Desulforapulum autotrophicum HRM2: one gene and its partner. The protein of the gene in region 2 interacts with the protein of the main gene of each other region in a pairwise test. Links are inferred from orthologs where the notes say so. Each region holds a gene or a part of one and is shown on either strand. Other genes may lie near its edges.

What was found.
Region 1: the proteins of rho (region 2) and HRM2_RS05915 interact in binary tests that used the Escherichia coli proteins (3 or more experiments, as listed by UniProt). The link is inferred for Desulforapulum autotrophicum HRM2 from one-to-one orthologs.

What each region holds. Positions count from the first base shown.
Region 1 is NC_012108.1:1,350,136-1,358,947, reverse strand. The notes cover bases 1,481-4,212. They hold HRM2_RS05915 (YhbY family RNA-binding protein), read right to left. Parts: upstream 3,135-4,212; coding sequence 2,826-3,134; downstream 1,481-2,825. Other genes in these bases: HRM2_RS05910 (hypothetical protein), read left to right, coding at 3,309-4,163; HRM2_RS05920 (AMP-binding protein), read left to right, coding at 1,481-2,735. Also shown: HRM2_RS05930 (TatD family hydrolase), read left to right, coding at 1-418; HRM2_RS05925 (helix-turn-helix domain-containing protein), read left to right, coding at 509-1,069; more of HRM2_RS05920, read left to right, coding at 1,098-1,480; HRM2_RS05905 (MBL fold metallo-hydrolase), read right to left, coding at 4,230-4,919; HRM2_RS05900 (HDOD domain-containing protein), read right to left, coding at 5,020-6,066; HRM2_RS05895 (adenylate/guanylate cyclase domain-containing protein), read right to left, coding at 6,106-7,356; HRM2_RS05890 (HDOD domain-containing protein), read right to left, coding at 7,372-8,812.
Region 2 is NC_012108.1:1,956,265-1,959,818, reverse strand. What follows is about bases 1-2,854. They hold rho (transcription termination factor Rho), read right to left. Parts: upstream 2,125-2,854; coding sequence 877-2,124; downstream 1-876. Other genes in these bases: HRM2_RS08480 (adenylate kinase), read left to right, coding at 2,576-2,854; rpmE (50S ribosomal protein L31), read right to left, coding at 610-837; prfA (peptide chain release factor 1), read right to left, coding at 1-539. Outside these bases: more of HRM2_RS08480, read left to right, coding at 2,855-3,250; rpsU (30S ribosomal protein S21), read left to right, coding at 3,354-3,554. UniProt on the Escherichia coli protein: Facilitates transcription termination by a mechanism that involves Rho binding to the nascent RNA, activation of Rho's RNA-dependent ATPase activity, and release of the mRNA from the DNA template.

The DNA of each region.
Region 1 (8,812 bases), 600 kb from region 2 along the record:
CGTATCCATTCACATTCGAAGGGCCTGGGACAGGTTCATACACATCCTTAAAAGCGCAGCCCCCCTGTCCCATGGGGGGCTCATTCATTCTTATTCAGGCTCGGCAGACATGGTTCCCCTTTTTGAGCGATGCAACCTTTACATCTCATTCTCAGGATCAATCACCAACCCACGCAACAAAAAGGTGGCAAAGGCCCTGGGTGCGGTTTCGTTTAACCGTCTTCTCATTGAAACGGACAGCCCTGACCTGATGCCGAGGATTCCGGGAAAAGGCCCGGACGAAATAAACACCCCGGACAACCTTGTGGTCGTTGCACAGGCTGCAGCAGACATTCTCAACCGGCCCGTTCAGGACCTGGTGGATCAAACCTTTGATAACGGAATGCGCCTGTTTGGGGCTCTAATAACAGAAGATTAAAAATTTTATTGTCAGATCCCCGTGCACCTGTTAAATTTCCGTTTCTGTATTTTTAAGCAGCCGACCTGAACCTTATAAAGGAAGAACCTGATGAACAAGAACACCCCAGTGTACGGGGAGATAGCCGCACGACTCCGGGGATTGAGGGATGCCATAGATCTCACCACGACTGAAATGGCCCAGCGGGTTGACATGCCCGAACAGAACGTCATTGACTATGAATCCGGTGCCATGGATATCCCCGTGAGTTACCTGTTTTCAGTTGCCAAGGCGTTTAACCTGGATCCCACGGTCCTCATGTCCGGGGATGAATCCCGCCTCCACAGTTACTCCCTTGTTAAAAAAAACAATGTCATGGCCGTTGAACGACACAAGGCCTATGACTACCACAGCCTTGCCCACAAATTCTCAAACCGGACCATGGAGCCCTTCAGGGTCATTGTTCCGCCAAAACCAAAGGAGGAACTCTCCTTTAACGACCATCCCGGACAGGAGTTCATCCATATGCTGTCGGGTCGACTAGAAGTCTGCCTGGGCAAAGAAACCCTTGTCATGGAGCCGGGGGACAGCCTCTATTTTAACTCCCACATTCCCCATGCCATGCGCGGCCTTGATGACCAAGAGGCTGTTTTTCTTGATGTGCTTGCATAACCCCTTTACCGATGGAGTAACCCCCTTTATGGACAAATTATCCCCTGCAACCTATGATGGGTTTCTTAAAAGTTATTCAATAGACCCACCTGAAAATTATAATTTCGCATTTGACTTTATCGACAAACGAGCCATGGAAACCCCTGGCATGAAGGCCATGATCCATGTGGACAACCAGGAAAACTGCCATAAATTTGACCTTGATTTTTTCTCAAAGCAATCCTCAAGGCTTGCCAACGGGCTTGTCAGCAAAGGAATCACCAAGGGAGACAAGGTCATGCTGCTCCTCTATAGAAGGGTGGAATTCTGGGTGGCCATGCTTGCCCTGCACAAAATCGGTGCCATTGCCATCCCCTCACCGTTTCTACTGACGGAAAAGGACCTGGAATACAGGATCAATTTTGCCGAAATAAAGGGCATCATAGCCGAGGATACCCTCATCCCTAACGTGGACCGGGCAAGAAAAAAATGCCCGGACCTCACGGTGTTCATCGGGGTGGGTGAAAAAACACCTGTCAATGGATGGGAACGCTACACCCCCCTTGTTGACCAGGGCTCTGATTTGTTTCCACGCCCCACGGACAGCGCCGGAGGCAATGACCCCCTTCTCATCTTTTTCTCATCCGGCACCACGGGCGCACCAAAGATGGTTGTCCATACACACACCTACCCCCTTGGCCACGTTCCAACGGGCCTCTACTGGCACGATCTTGAACCCGGAGACATCCAGCTCACCCTTGCCGACACGGGCTGGGGCAAGGCCGTGTGGGGTAAATTCTACGGGCAGTGGATGGCGGGTGCCACGGTATTTGTCTATGACTTCAGGGGAAAGTTTGAACCTAAAAACCTGCTTAAAATGATCTCCCGGCACAGGGTGACTACCTTTTGCGGGCCTCCAACGGTCTACCGTTTCCTCATCCAGGAGGATCTTTCCCAGTACGACCTGTCGTGCCTGAAACATTGCACCACAGCAGGGGAATTACTGAACGACAGCGTTTTTCATACCTGGAAAAAAGAGACCGGACTCTCTATTTTTGAAGGATACGGCCAGACCGAAACCACCCTGCTTGTGGCCACATTTCCCTTTATGGAACCCAAACCCGGATCCATTGGAAAACCCGTTCCCGGTTACACCATTCATCTTCTTGACATGGACGGCCAGATCTGTCCTGCCGGGGTTGAGGGTGAAATCTGCATCAAGCTCGGTGATTGTCACCCCACGGGACTTTTCAGCGGTTATGTAAAGGAAGCGGACAAGACAGCCAGAGCCTGCGCCAATGGCTATTACCACACGGGGGACAAGGCATGGGCCGATGAGGACGGCTACCTCTGGTTCCTGGGAAGGGTGGACGACCTGATCAAGAGTTCAGGTTACAGAATCGGACCCTTTGAGGTCGAAAGCGCCCTTGTGGCCCATGCTGCCGTATTGGAGGCTGCTGTAACGGGCGTTCCAGATGATGTAAGGGGCCAAGCCGTAAAGGCCACTGTGGTACTTAAAACAGGCTTTATACCGTCGAGCACCCTGACCCGGGAACTCCAGGACTTTGTGAAAAAAATCACAGCTCCCTACAAGTACCCGAGAATCATCGATTATGTTGACGAACTGCCAAAAACCATCAGCGGCAAGATCAAACGGGCCGAAATCCGGGCAAAGGACAACGCCTGATCCATGGATATGATTGCCCTCCGGATAAGAATCCTGCCAGCAACGCCACGGCGGATGAATCCGGAGAGAAAATCAATAAATCATAGACCGCTAGGCTGGAATCCTGATAACGCGTTTTTCCGGATTTTTGTGCTCGCGGTAATAGATGGCTACATGGCCGATGAGGCCGGCAAGATGGGATGCGGTTGACGTTTCAATCTCCTGGGCAAGGGAGGTCTTGACCGTTTTTTCCTTGTAATCCACAAACTTAACCTTGATCAATTCCGAGGCGTCAAGGGCCTCGTTGATCTCGTTGACCAAGGCATCGGTCAACCCTTTCTGGCCGACAAAGGCCGAAGGTTTGATGTCATGGGCAAGCCCCCTCAGGTATTTACGCTGTGATCCTTTGAGTTCCTTCACTGTTTTCAATTTCCTTACGAAGGGGATTTTTCACTCTCCCCCCATGGTTGGGTTTGTTTAACATTTCAGGAAACAATAAAACGTTTCCTTTAAAACCGTTATAAATAGTATATTATCACACAAAGGACAACATTATTCTGCCCGAGAACTCAATCAATTTAAGGAGTAACGACCATGGCTGGTCAAGAAACGACACCAACCGACCCGCTGCAACCGGTTTCAACCCAGATCAGTTTTTTAAGAACACCCAAGGGTCGTCAGCTTCGGCGCCACTTCCGGGGAGGGCTTCGCTCCCACCTGTTTGAACTGATACGGACAAAGGATCTTGACGCAGAGGCCTACGGCACCCGAATCAATAATATCCTCATATTTCCAAGGGCAAAGCCCTTGAAAATGCTCAGGATACTCAGAAACCGCTTTAACTCTCCTGCCATGGCCTTAGAGGAAATCAAAAAGTACAGAATCCTCCTGAAATTTTTGGGGACAGATCTTGTTGCCGCAAGCGAAGAATTTATTGTGGAACACCATGAACAAGGCCTGTCCCAAATTCTTCTGTGCGGACTCCAGGAGTATGTTGAGGGAACAATCCTTGATCCCTGGCACCTTTCAGGACAAGACTGCCTGGGACATTTTTACACCCCAGATCCCGGAACCTGCGCAAGGGAATTTATCCAACAGACAGTATCCGACATCAGCAATTTTGTCACGGCCATCACCGCCATGATCAAAACAAACAGCCAGATCCCGGATCTTGCTGGGGATGGGAACCTCATGCTCACACCCCAGGGCCGATTAAAGCTTGTGGACATCAACAATATCGTCATCATACAACAGGGGCCTCAGATCCAGCTGGACGACAAGGGCTATCCCTGCTGTGATAAATCCGTGGAGGTCCTTTCCATTCTTGCCCATAAAATTCTCAACCGCCCCCTATCCCTTGACGCCCCATTTTATCAAAGGTTTCTTGCACCGGATCGAAAACAGCGGGTCAGGAAACTTGAACAGCAATTTTACCAGAGCCTTCAATGAAAAGTCTGCTGACACATTCCAATCACAGGGATTTCGTCATCCCTTATCCAAAAAACCTGTACCCTGCTATAAGGTCATGATCGAACACCATCTTTCATATTCGGTTTCAACAGGAAGAGTCTCCTTTTCCATGCGGGCGATCATGGCAGGCGCGTTGAACCTTAAATAGGGATTCACCCTTAACTCATCGTCCAAGGTTGAGACGACGTGGCCGGGATCATAGGCTTTAAGAAAGGAATCAATATGGGGGTTTTCCGGATCAATGCTTTTTGCAAAGGCCATGGCCTCCCTGACATAGTCATGCCCCGCGTACACAAGGCTCGTTCCGGGAAAGGCCGTCAACAGCTTGATGGAGGTGAAGAACCCTGCCAAGTCCCCTGAAAAGCAATTGCCAACGGTTCCGTTAAAAAGCGTGTCTCCGGTGATAAGACTATTACCCGCCTTAAAGGTAAAGCTGTCGGCGGTGTGGCCAGGAGTGTGAAAGACCCGAAGAGGCTCACCATCGATTTCAATGAATTCCCGACCTTTAAGGGCGGTGCAGGGCACAAGTTTTGCCCGGGTCCGGTCAAGCATTTCCCTGTTTCCGGAAACATGGTCATGGTGGGTGTGGGTGTTGGTCACCCATTCAATGGTTAAATTGCGTTCCCTGGCAAATTCAATCATGGGGTCTACGGCACCAGGATCAATGGCTACAGCATGGCCGTCACCATGGACAAGATAGCCAAGATTGTCCCCATTGTAAAAAAACTGTTTCACATGAAGCGCCATAAACCTTATTCCCCTTTTTTATTTCACCTAAAAGTTGCAACTTTTAGGTTTCATATTCCTGATTATGGATCACCATCACCTAAACCTGTCAACGAAAAAGAGACTTCAGCCAACCCAGCAACCCTTTCTTTTTTAGTGGGGAAGATATTTTTTCAGGCTCATTTTTATGTTTTGCAGCCGCTGTTTTCTGTTCCGATGAACGCTCTTTAGGTTGGGGCGAAATCCCGGTCACACTTTCCGATTTTTTATTCAGGGAGATTAATATCTCTTTAATAATCCTTTCCTGGTTCTCTTTTTTCGACAGCTGCAGACCTGTTTGTCTGGATAACCAGGTGGATTTCAGGTCCATCAGGGCCCCATCCCCATTGCTTCCAATCCCGGACACGCCTGCGATGTAATAGGCAAACTGAATCAATGCGGCTATATCTCTGTATTCTTTGGGTGCGGAATCTGGTTCCTGGTGGAATTCCACCCCTTTACAGATACGGGAAGGAATATTCCAGATGGTCATCAGCTTGGATGCAACAAGGGCATCCGTGGTTCCAAATTGGTCAAGTTCGACCTCGTGCAGGGAGCATCCTGCCTCACGGGCTTTGCGTACACATTTTGAAAATTCCGCAGGATGATGGATGGCCAGAATTAATTTTCCAATACCATGGAGCAAACCGCCAAGGTAGAGTTCTCCTGCCAGGGCATTCATATTTAAATTCGGATGGCCAAGACGCTTGGCTGCCGTTGCACAGGCCCAGGAAAAGGCCCAATAATCCTTAGTTGAAAACCCGGCTATCTCTGGAATTTCGGGAAGCATACGCTGGAAAAAATAGAGATTAACTGAATGAATCGTTTCTTGGAGACCGACACGGACTATTGCTGCCCGTAGGCTGAAGATTTCATCCTGTTCCCTGAAATAAATGGAATTTGCCAATTGGAGGACCATGGAAAAAAGGCCTGGATCCGGCTCAATCAACTGAACAAAAGATGAAATGTCTATTTCGTTTACCGGTTTTTGAACCAAAGCCATAAGCTTTGATCCGTTTGCCGGCATGGGAGGAAATTTAAAATCTGCGTCTAGGATACTCAATGTAATTGAATTTGCAATATTTTCTTCCACCTGCGTTTGTTTCTGTATATTCATTCTTTTTTTCCTTTCGATAGAATCCTATTTCAAATAATTTTAGCAGGTTTCAGGAATAATTCTATAAACATTTAAAACATTTTTTTTACCCTTTAGCTTTATCTCTCCAAGCAGAGCAACACTTCGTATGTTTTTCAACTCGTCCAGGTCATCTTTTATTTCATCAAACACAGTGCTGGACAAATAAATCTGGTTTGTCTTGGCAAGTGACTGGAGTCTCTGGGCAGAATTTACAGTATCACCAATCACCGTATAGTTCAGATGATTTTCCGAACCTATAAAACCTGCAACAAGCTCCCCGGTATTAATGCCAACGGTCATTTGAAGACTGTTATACAGACCGCCATGATCCTGTTTAAAGTCACGGAATGCAAGAAACATTTCAAGGGCAGTTTTTACGGCATTATAACTGCATCTTATGTCATCAATGGGGGCACCGAAAATGGCCATGATGCAGTCTCCCATAAGTTTATCAAGGGTCCCTCTGTTCTTAAAAACAATGGGAATCATGCATGAAAAGAAATTATTCAGTATATTTACGACTTCTTCTGATCCTATCTTTTCAGAAAGAGTGGTAAACCCCCTTAAATCAACAAAGATGGCACAGGCTTTTTTCCTTTCTCCACCAAGTCTGGGCACCCCGCTTTTCAAAATTTCATGAACTACATTTTTAGAAAAGAATCTTGACAACTGAAGGATTTGCTTCTCTTCTTTAATTTTACCGAAGTAAAACCTGCGAAAGGCCACAATATTCATCAAGTGGCCGCAGACAATCGAGTAGAAAAGGCCATCATTTTTTTTAAAGCCATCTTTGTCGTTGGTTAAAAGAATGAGTACACCGTAGAGATTTTCTCCGGAAACCACGGGCAGCGCATAAAGCCCACCTTCCAACCCTTTAACCGCTCCATTTTCAGCAAGGTTCTCTACGATCGTTGCTCGTTTCTCACCAACGGCAATTTTAAAGGCATCGATATTTTTAAAAACAGAACCATCAATGGGATCCTCAAAGCCTGAGTATATATATTTTTCTTCTTTATTCTGAAAATCTTCAATAATATAAAAGATAGCCCCTGAAAGATTCTTGTATTTAACCAGGCAATCAAGCTGCATGCGCCAAATCAGATCCTGATCCTTTAAATCAATGGATTTCATTGATTCAACCATTTCTTTTAAAATGGATAATTCATAAATTTTTGTTTCATATTTCTTCTGAATTGCAAGAAAGGTCTTTCTGAACTGATCTAATTGAGATTCATTCAGGTCATTCACCCCCACAAAATCATCTTTCATTGAGTTCCTTTAACATTATGAAATAATCTCAAAAACACTATCATTATCACATAGCATTCCCCTGACCTCCTCCACAATTTCAGCAATGGATCTGCTATCAAGTTTTTTGGGAATACTGTTTAAACCTTCCAGATGGTCCTTTAACAACCCATTGGTGTTATCATTATTATCCAGATCGAAAGCCATATGAAACAAGGCATTTGCAGTACCTGTAATTGCAGCAAGCCTTGAATGGATCTCTGAAGAGGATGGGTGATGGTGAAAAGAAATCGCCTGGACCAGTGAATCGGGCAAATTCCATTTTTTTGCAATTATGCCGCCGACTCTTCCATGGTTGAACCCCAAATGCTCCTCCTCAATATCGTAAACAGGCAAATTCTTTTCCTTGGATATCTCTAGAATTTTCCTGTACAGGTCGGAACAATTTTCAATTAAAAACAGTTTTCCAAAATCATGGAGAATACAGGCCGTAAAGATATCCACCCCTAAGGGTATTTCCATCTTACGGCACAAATACTTTCCAACAAATGCGGTCCCAACCGAATGCTTCCATAATTGCTTGGGATCAATCAACCCTTTCAGGTTTGAAGCTGTAAACGCCTTTGACAAACTCAACCCCAAAGCCATGTTAATTATCTCATCGGTTCCAAGCACGACTACTGCCTCTTTTACCGAATCAATTTTTTGTGAAAGGCCATAAAAAGCAGAATTAACTATTTTAAGAAGTTTTAAAGTCAGGGCTTGATCAAGTTGAACCATTTTTTGAATATCATCACTATCTGCCGCTGGATCCAATGCCAAACGATAAACCTGCAATGCTACCGATGGAATAGTTGAAAGCGTCACCCGCTGATTTAATGCTGTCAGGATCATCGCTTGATTTTTTTTAATTTCAAGCAATTTTTTTTCAAACTGCATTTCAGAAAAAAACGCTTTAAATTTATATTCAGGATCATAGGTCAGCTTATTTTCCGTCGGTTTTTCCAATTTTTCAGATAGAAAATCGCTCAAGGAAGAGTTATAGGGGAATCTCAAAAAGAATTTCTTTTGATCAGAAGAGGAAAGTTGCTTTAAGCCATAACATAAAAAATCTGATTCCATTTTTAACAGTTTTTGAAAGGTCTCCCCCCTTGCATTGTTAAAACAGGTACCGTAAACATAATCCCCGGCAAATTCTTGGTGCGCCCCATGGGAAATTGCCTGGGTTTGCTTTGCTGCAACAAGGGCACCATGACCATCCTTCGCAAAGGGATGAAGTTTTTTTTCTATTTTATGGAACAATTCTTGAAAAGAATATCCATCTTCAGGAAAAATGGATACACCGGTTTTTATAGCTGCTTTGTTTTCTACTGTTTTCTCTATTAACTGAACAAATTTAGGAATGATCTTCAGGCAACTCGATTTATCAGACGAAAATCCAAGAAATACTATTTTATTATCATCAATCACATAAACA
Region 2 (3,554 bases):
TGGGTACCACTTTCATACTTGAATGCACTGAAAGCCCCATTGCCCTTGATCATGGAGATCACCTCCTTGAACCCGCCGGCACTCGAATGACTGCTTTCAATCACATTCACAGTCCAGCCCTTGATTTCGGCGTACCTTGAGTACATGCGAAACAGATCCGCTGCAAACAGCCCTGCCTCCTCACCACCCGTGCCCGCCCGAATCTCGAGAATGACGTTCTTGTCATCCCTTGGATCCTTTGGCATTAAAAGGAGTTTGAGCTTTGATTCAAGCCCTTCCCGCTGTGCACGAAGATCAGCCGTCTCTTCCTTGGCCATCTCTCGAATATCAGGATCAGGGTCCTTTGCGAGATCTTTGGCCTCGCCCATCTGCTGGAGAACCGCCTGATAATCGGCAAACGCCGACACCACCTTGGTGAGTTCTCCATGTTCCTTGAGACAGCGCTGGTACTTTACCTGGTCTGCAATAACAGCAGGATCACTCAAAAGATTTTCAAGCTTTATGTACCGCTCTTTTATACCCTGTAGTTTATTTATCATGTTCTGCAAATCCAAAAGGGGAAGCCGGGCACATGGTGCCCAACCTCCCCCGAATTTTAAAAAAATTAGTTTACTTTTTCTTTGCAGCGGCTGCGGCGTCAAATCCCGCATATTTCTTTTTGAAGCGGTCAATCCTTCCAGCAGTGTCAACCAACTTCTGTTTGCCCGTAAAAAAGGGATGGCACTTGGAACAGATTTCTACCTTGATCTCATCCCTTGTGGAACCAACCTCCAAGGTATTGCCACATGCACATGATGCCATTGTTCGTTTGTATTCTGGATGTAAATCTTTTTTCATACCCTTAACTCCTTGTTATATATCTACTTTTCATTATCACTAAGAATTCATTGAATCAAGAAACTCTTTATTATCCTCTGTTCCCTGCATTTTATCAAGTAAAAAAGACATGGAATCAACCGGATTAAGACTCGACAGGAGCTTTCTCAGAATCCAAACCCGGTTCAGCACCAGGGGATCCATGAGGAGTTCTTCTTTTCTTGTACCGGATTTATTCATATCAATGGCTGGAAAAATCCTCCGGTCAGCAAGCTTTCTGTCGAGGACGAGCTCCATATTACCGGTTCCCTTGAACTCCTCAAAAATCACCTCATCCATGCGACTGCCCGTATCGATCAGGGCCGTTGCAATGATGGTGAGACTTCCACCCTCTTCAATGTTTCTGGCTGCACCAAAGAAACGCTTGGGTCGGTCCAGGGCGTTTGAATCCACACCGCCGGAAAGGATCTTTCCAGAGGGAGGCATCACCGCATTGTATGCCCGAGCAAGACGGGTAATGCTATCCAGGAGGATCACAACATCATGACCCTGCTCAACCATTCGCTTGGCCTTTTCAATAACCATTTCAGCAACCTGTACATGGCGCTCGGCAGGCTCATCAAAGGTGGAACTGATCACCTCTGCCTTGACGGACCGGGCCATGTCCGTGACCTCCTCGGGCCGCTCGTCAATGAGCAGAATCATGGGAACAATGTGCTCATGGGAGGCGATCATGGAGTTGGCAATATTTTTCAGGAGCATGGTTTTACCGGTTCTTGGCGGTGACACAATCAACCCCCGCTGACCAAAACCAATGGGCGCCATCATATCAATTACCCGCATGGAATAATTGTCAGGTTCCCGCTCAAGGCTCATCTTCCGGTCGGGATAAAGGGGGGTGAGATTGTCAAACAAAATGGTCTCTGCGGCAAGCTCAGGGTTCTCATAGTTGACAGCCTCAACCTTTAACAGGGCGAAATAACGTTCACTATCCTTTGGCTGACGCACCTGGCCTGACAGGGTATCCCCTGTCCTCAGATTAAACCTGCGGATCTGGGAAGGAGAGACATAGATATCATCAGGTCCGGGAAGATAGTTGTAATCTGGAGCCCTCAGGAAACCAAATCCATCCGGAAGAATTTCAAGGGTTCCTTCACCATAGATTTGACCGCTCTCCTCAATGGCAGCCTGGAGCAGGGCAAAAATCAATTCCTGCTTTTTGACACCACCGACCCCCTTGAGTTTATACTTCTTTGCAAGCTCAGTCAGCTCACTGATTTTCATCCTTTTCAGCTCTTCAAGATTCATGGGAATAAACTCCGTAGGTATGGTTGGTTTTCATGCTGCCTTTTATGTGGATTAAATTCGAAGAATACCTTCGTTTATGGATCGAAATTCTTCTGTGAAATACGGTTACTGCAGCTTTAACGCATTTATTTTTTTTACCGGCGTATTCTGAATTTTTGGATCGTATGGAACATACAGAATTTTACTTATACCATAGTCTACCCCATGTCAACAAAAAGCTTTGTTTTATTAACACTTGAAACCAAGCAGCAGGTCATACAGGAAAGCCCCACAGAAAAACGCCACCTATAAAATCTCTTTTCAAGACGGCAAAGCTTGACAATCGTCAACCACTTTTATACTTAAAGACCAGCATCTTTTGTGAGCTGACTAAAACGAACCATATAAGAGGTAACATCCTCTTTCCAGGAAGAGCAAGAAATCACCATTAAAACAGAAAAAGGAGATTTAAATGAACATCATTTTTTTCGGACCCAACGGAAGCGGCAAGGGCACCCAGGGATCAATCCTCAAGGACAAGTACAAAATCGCCCACATTGAATCCGGCGCAATCTTCCGGGACAACATCAAGGGCGGAACTGATCTCGGGATGAAAGCCAAGGCATACATTGACAAGGGCGACCTTGTACCTGACGAAATCACCATCCCCATGATACTTGACCGCCTCAAACAGGATGACTGCGCAAAAGGGTGGCTCCTTGATGGATTCCCAAGAAACAAGGTTCAGGCCGAAAAACTTGACGCATCCCTTAAAAAAGAGAAAATGAAGCTTGACATCATCATTGAGATGCTCCTTGACCGCCAGATTGCAAAGGACAGGATCATGGGCCGCAGGCTTTGCGAGAATGACAACAACCATCCCAATAACATCTTCATCGACGCCATCAAACCCAACGGAGACAAATGCAGGGTCTGCGGCGGTGCCCTGAGTTCCCGGGCCGACGACCAGGATGAGACAGCCATTGATAAGCGTCACTCCATCTACTACAATGATGTAGACGGCACCCTTGCTGCGGCATATTATTTTCGGGATCTTGCAAAAAAAGATGACTCCATCAAATACATCACCCTGGAAGGTAAGAATGCCCTTCCCGACGTCACCAAGGAACTTGTATCCAAGCTTTAGCAATAGGGCTTGATCATTTTTTACTTGCCCATTGCCATGGACTCTGATATTAAGTTTGATTAATTCTATTATCAAATATTAAAAAAAATAAACCATCGTTACGGTGGGCAAGAAAGGGGCGATACATTTGAAGGATATCACAGTCAAAGTCATTGACAATGACGTTGAAAGGGCCATGAAAATTCTGAAGAAAAAAATTCAGAATGACGGACTTTTCAAACGTCTGAAAATGAAGAAACATTTTGAAAAACCGAGCCAATTCAGGCGACGTAAGATGAGAGAGGCAATGAGAAGACAACGCATT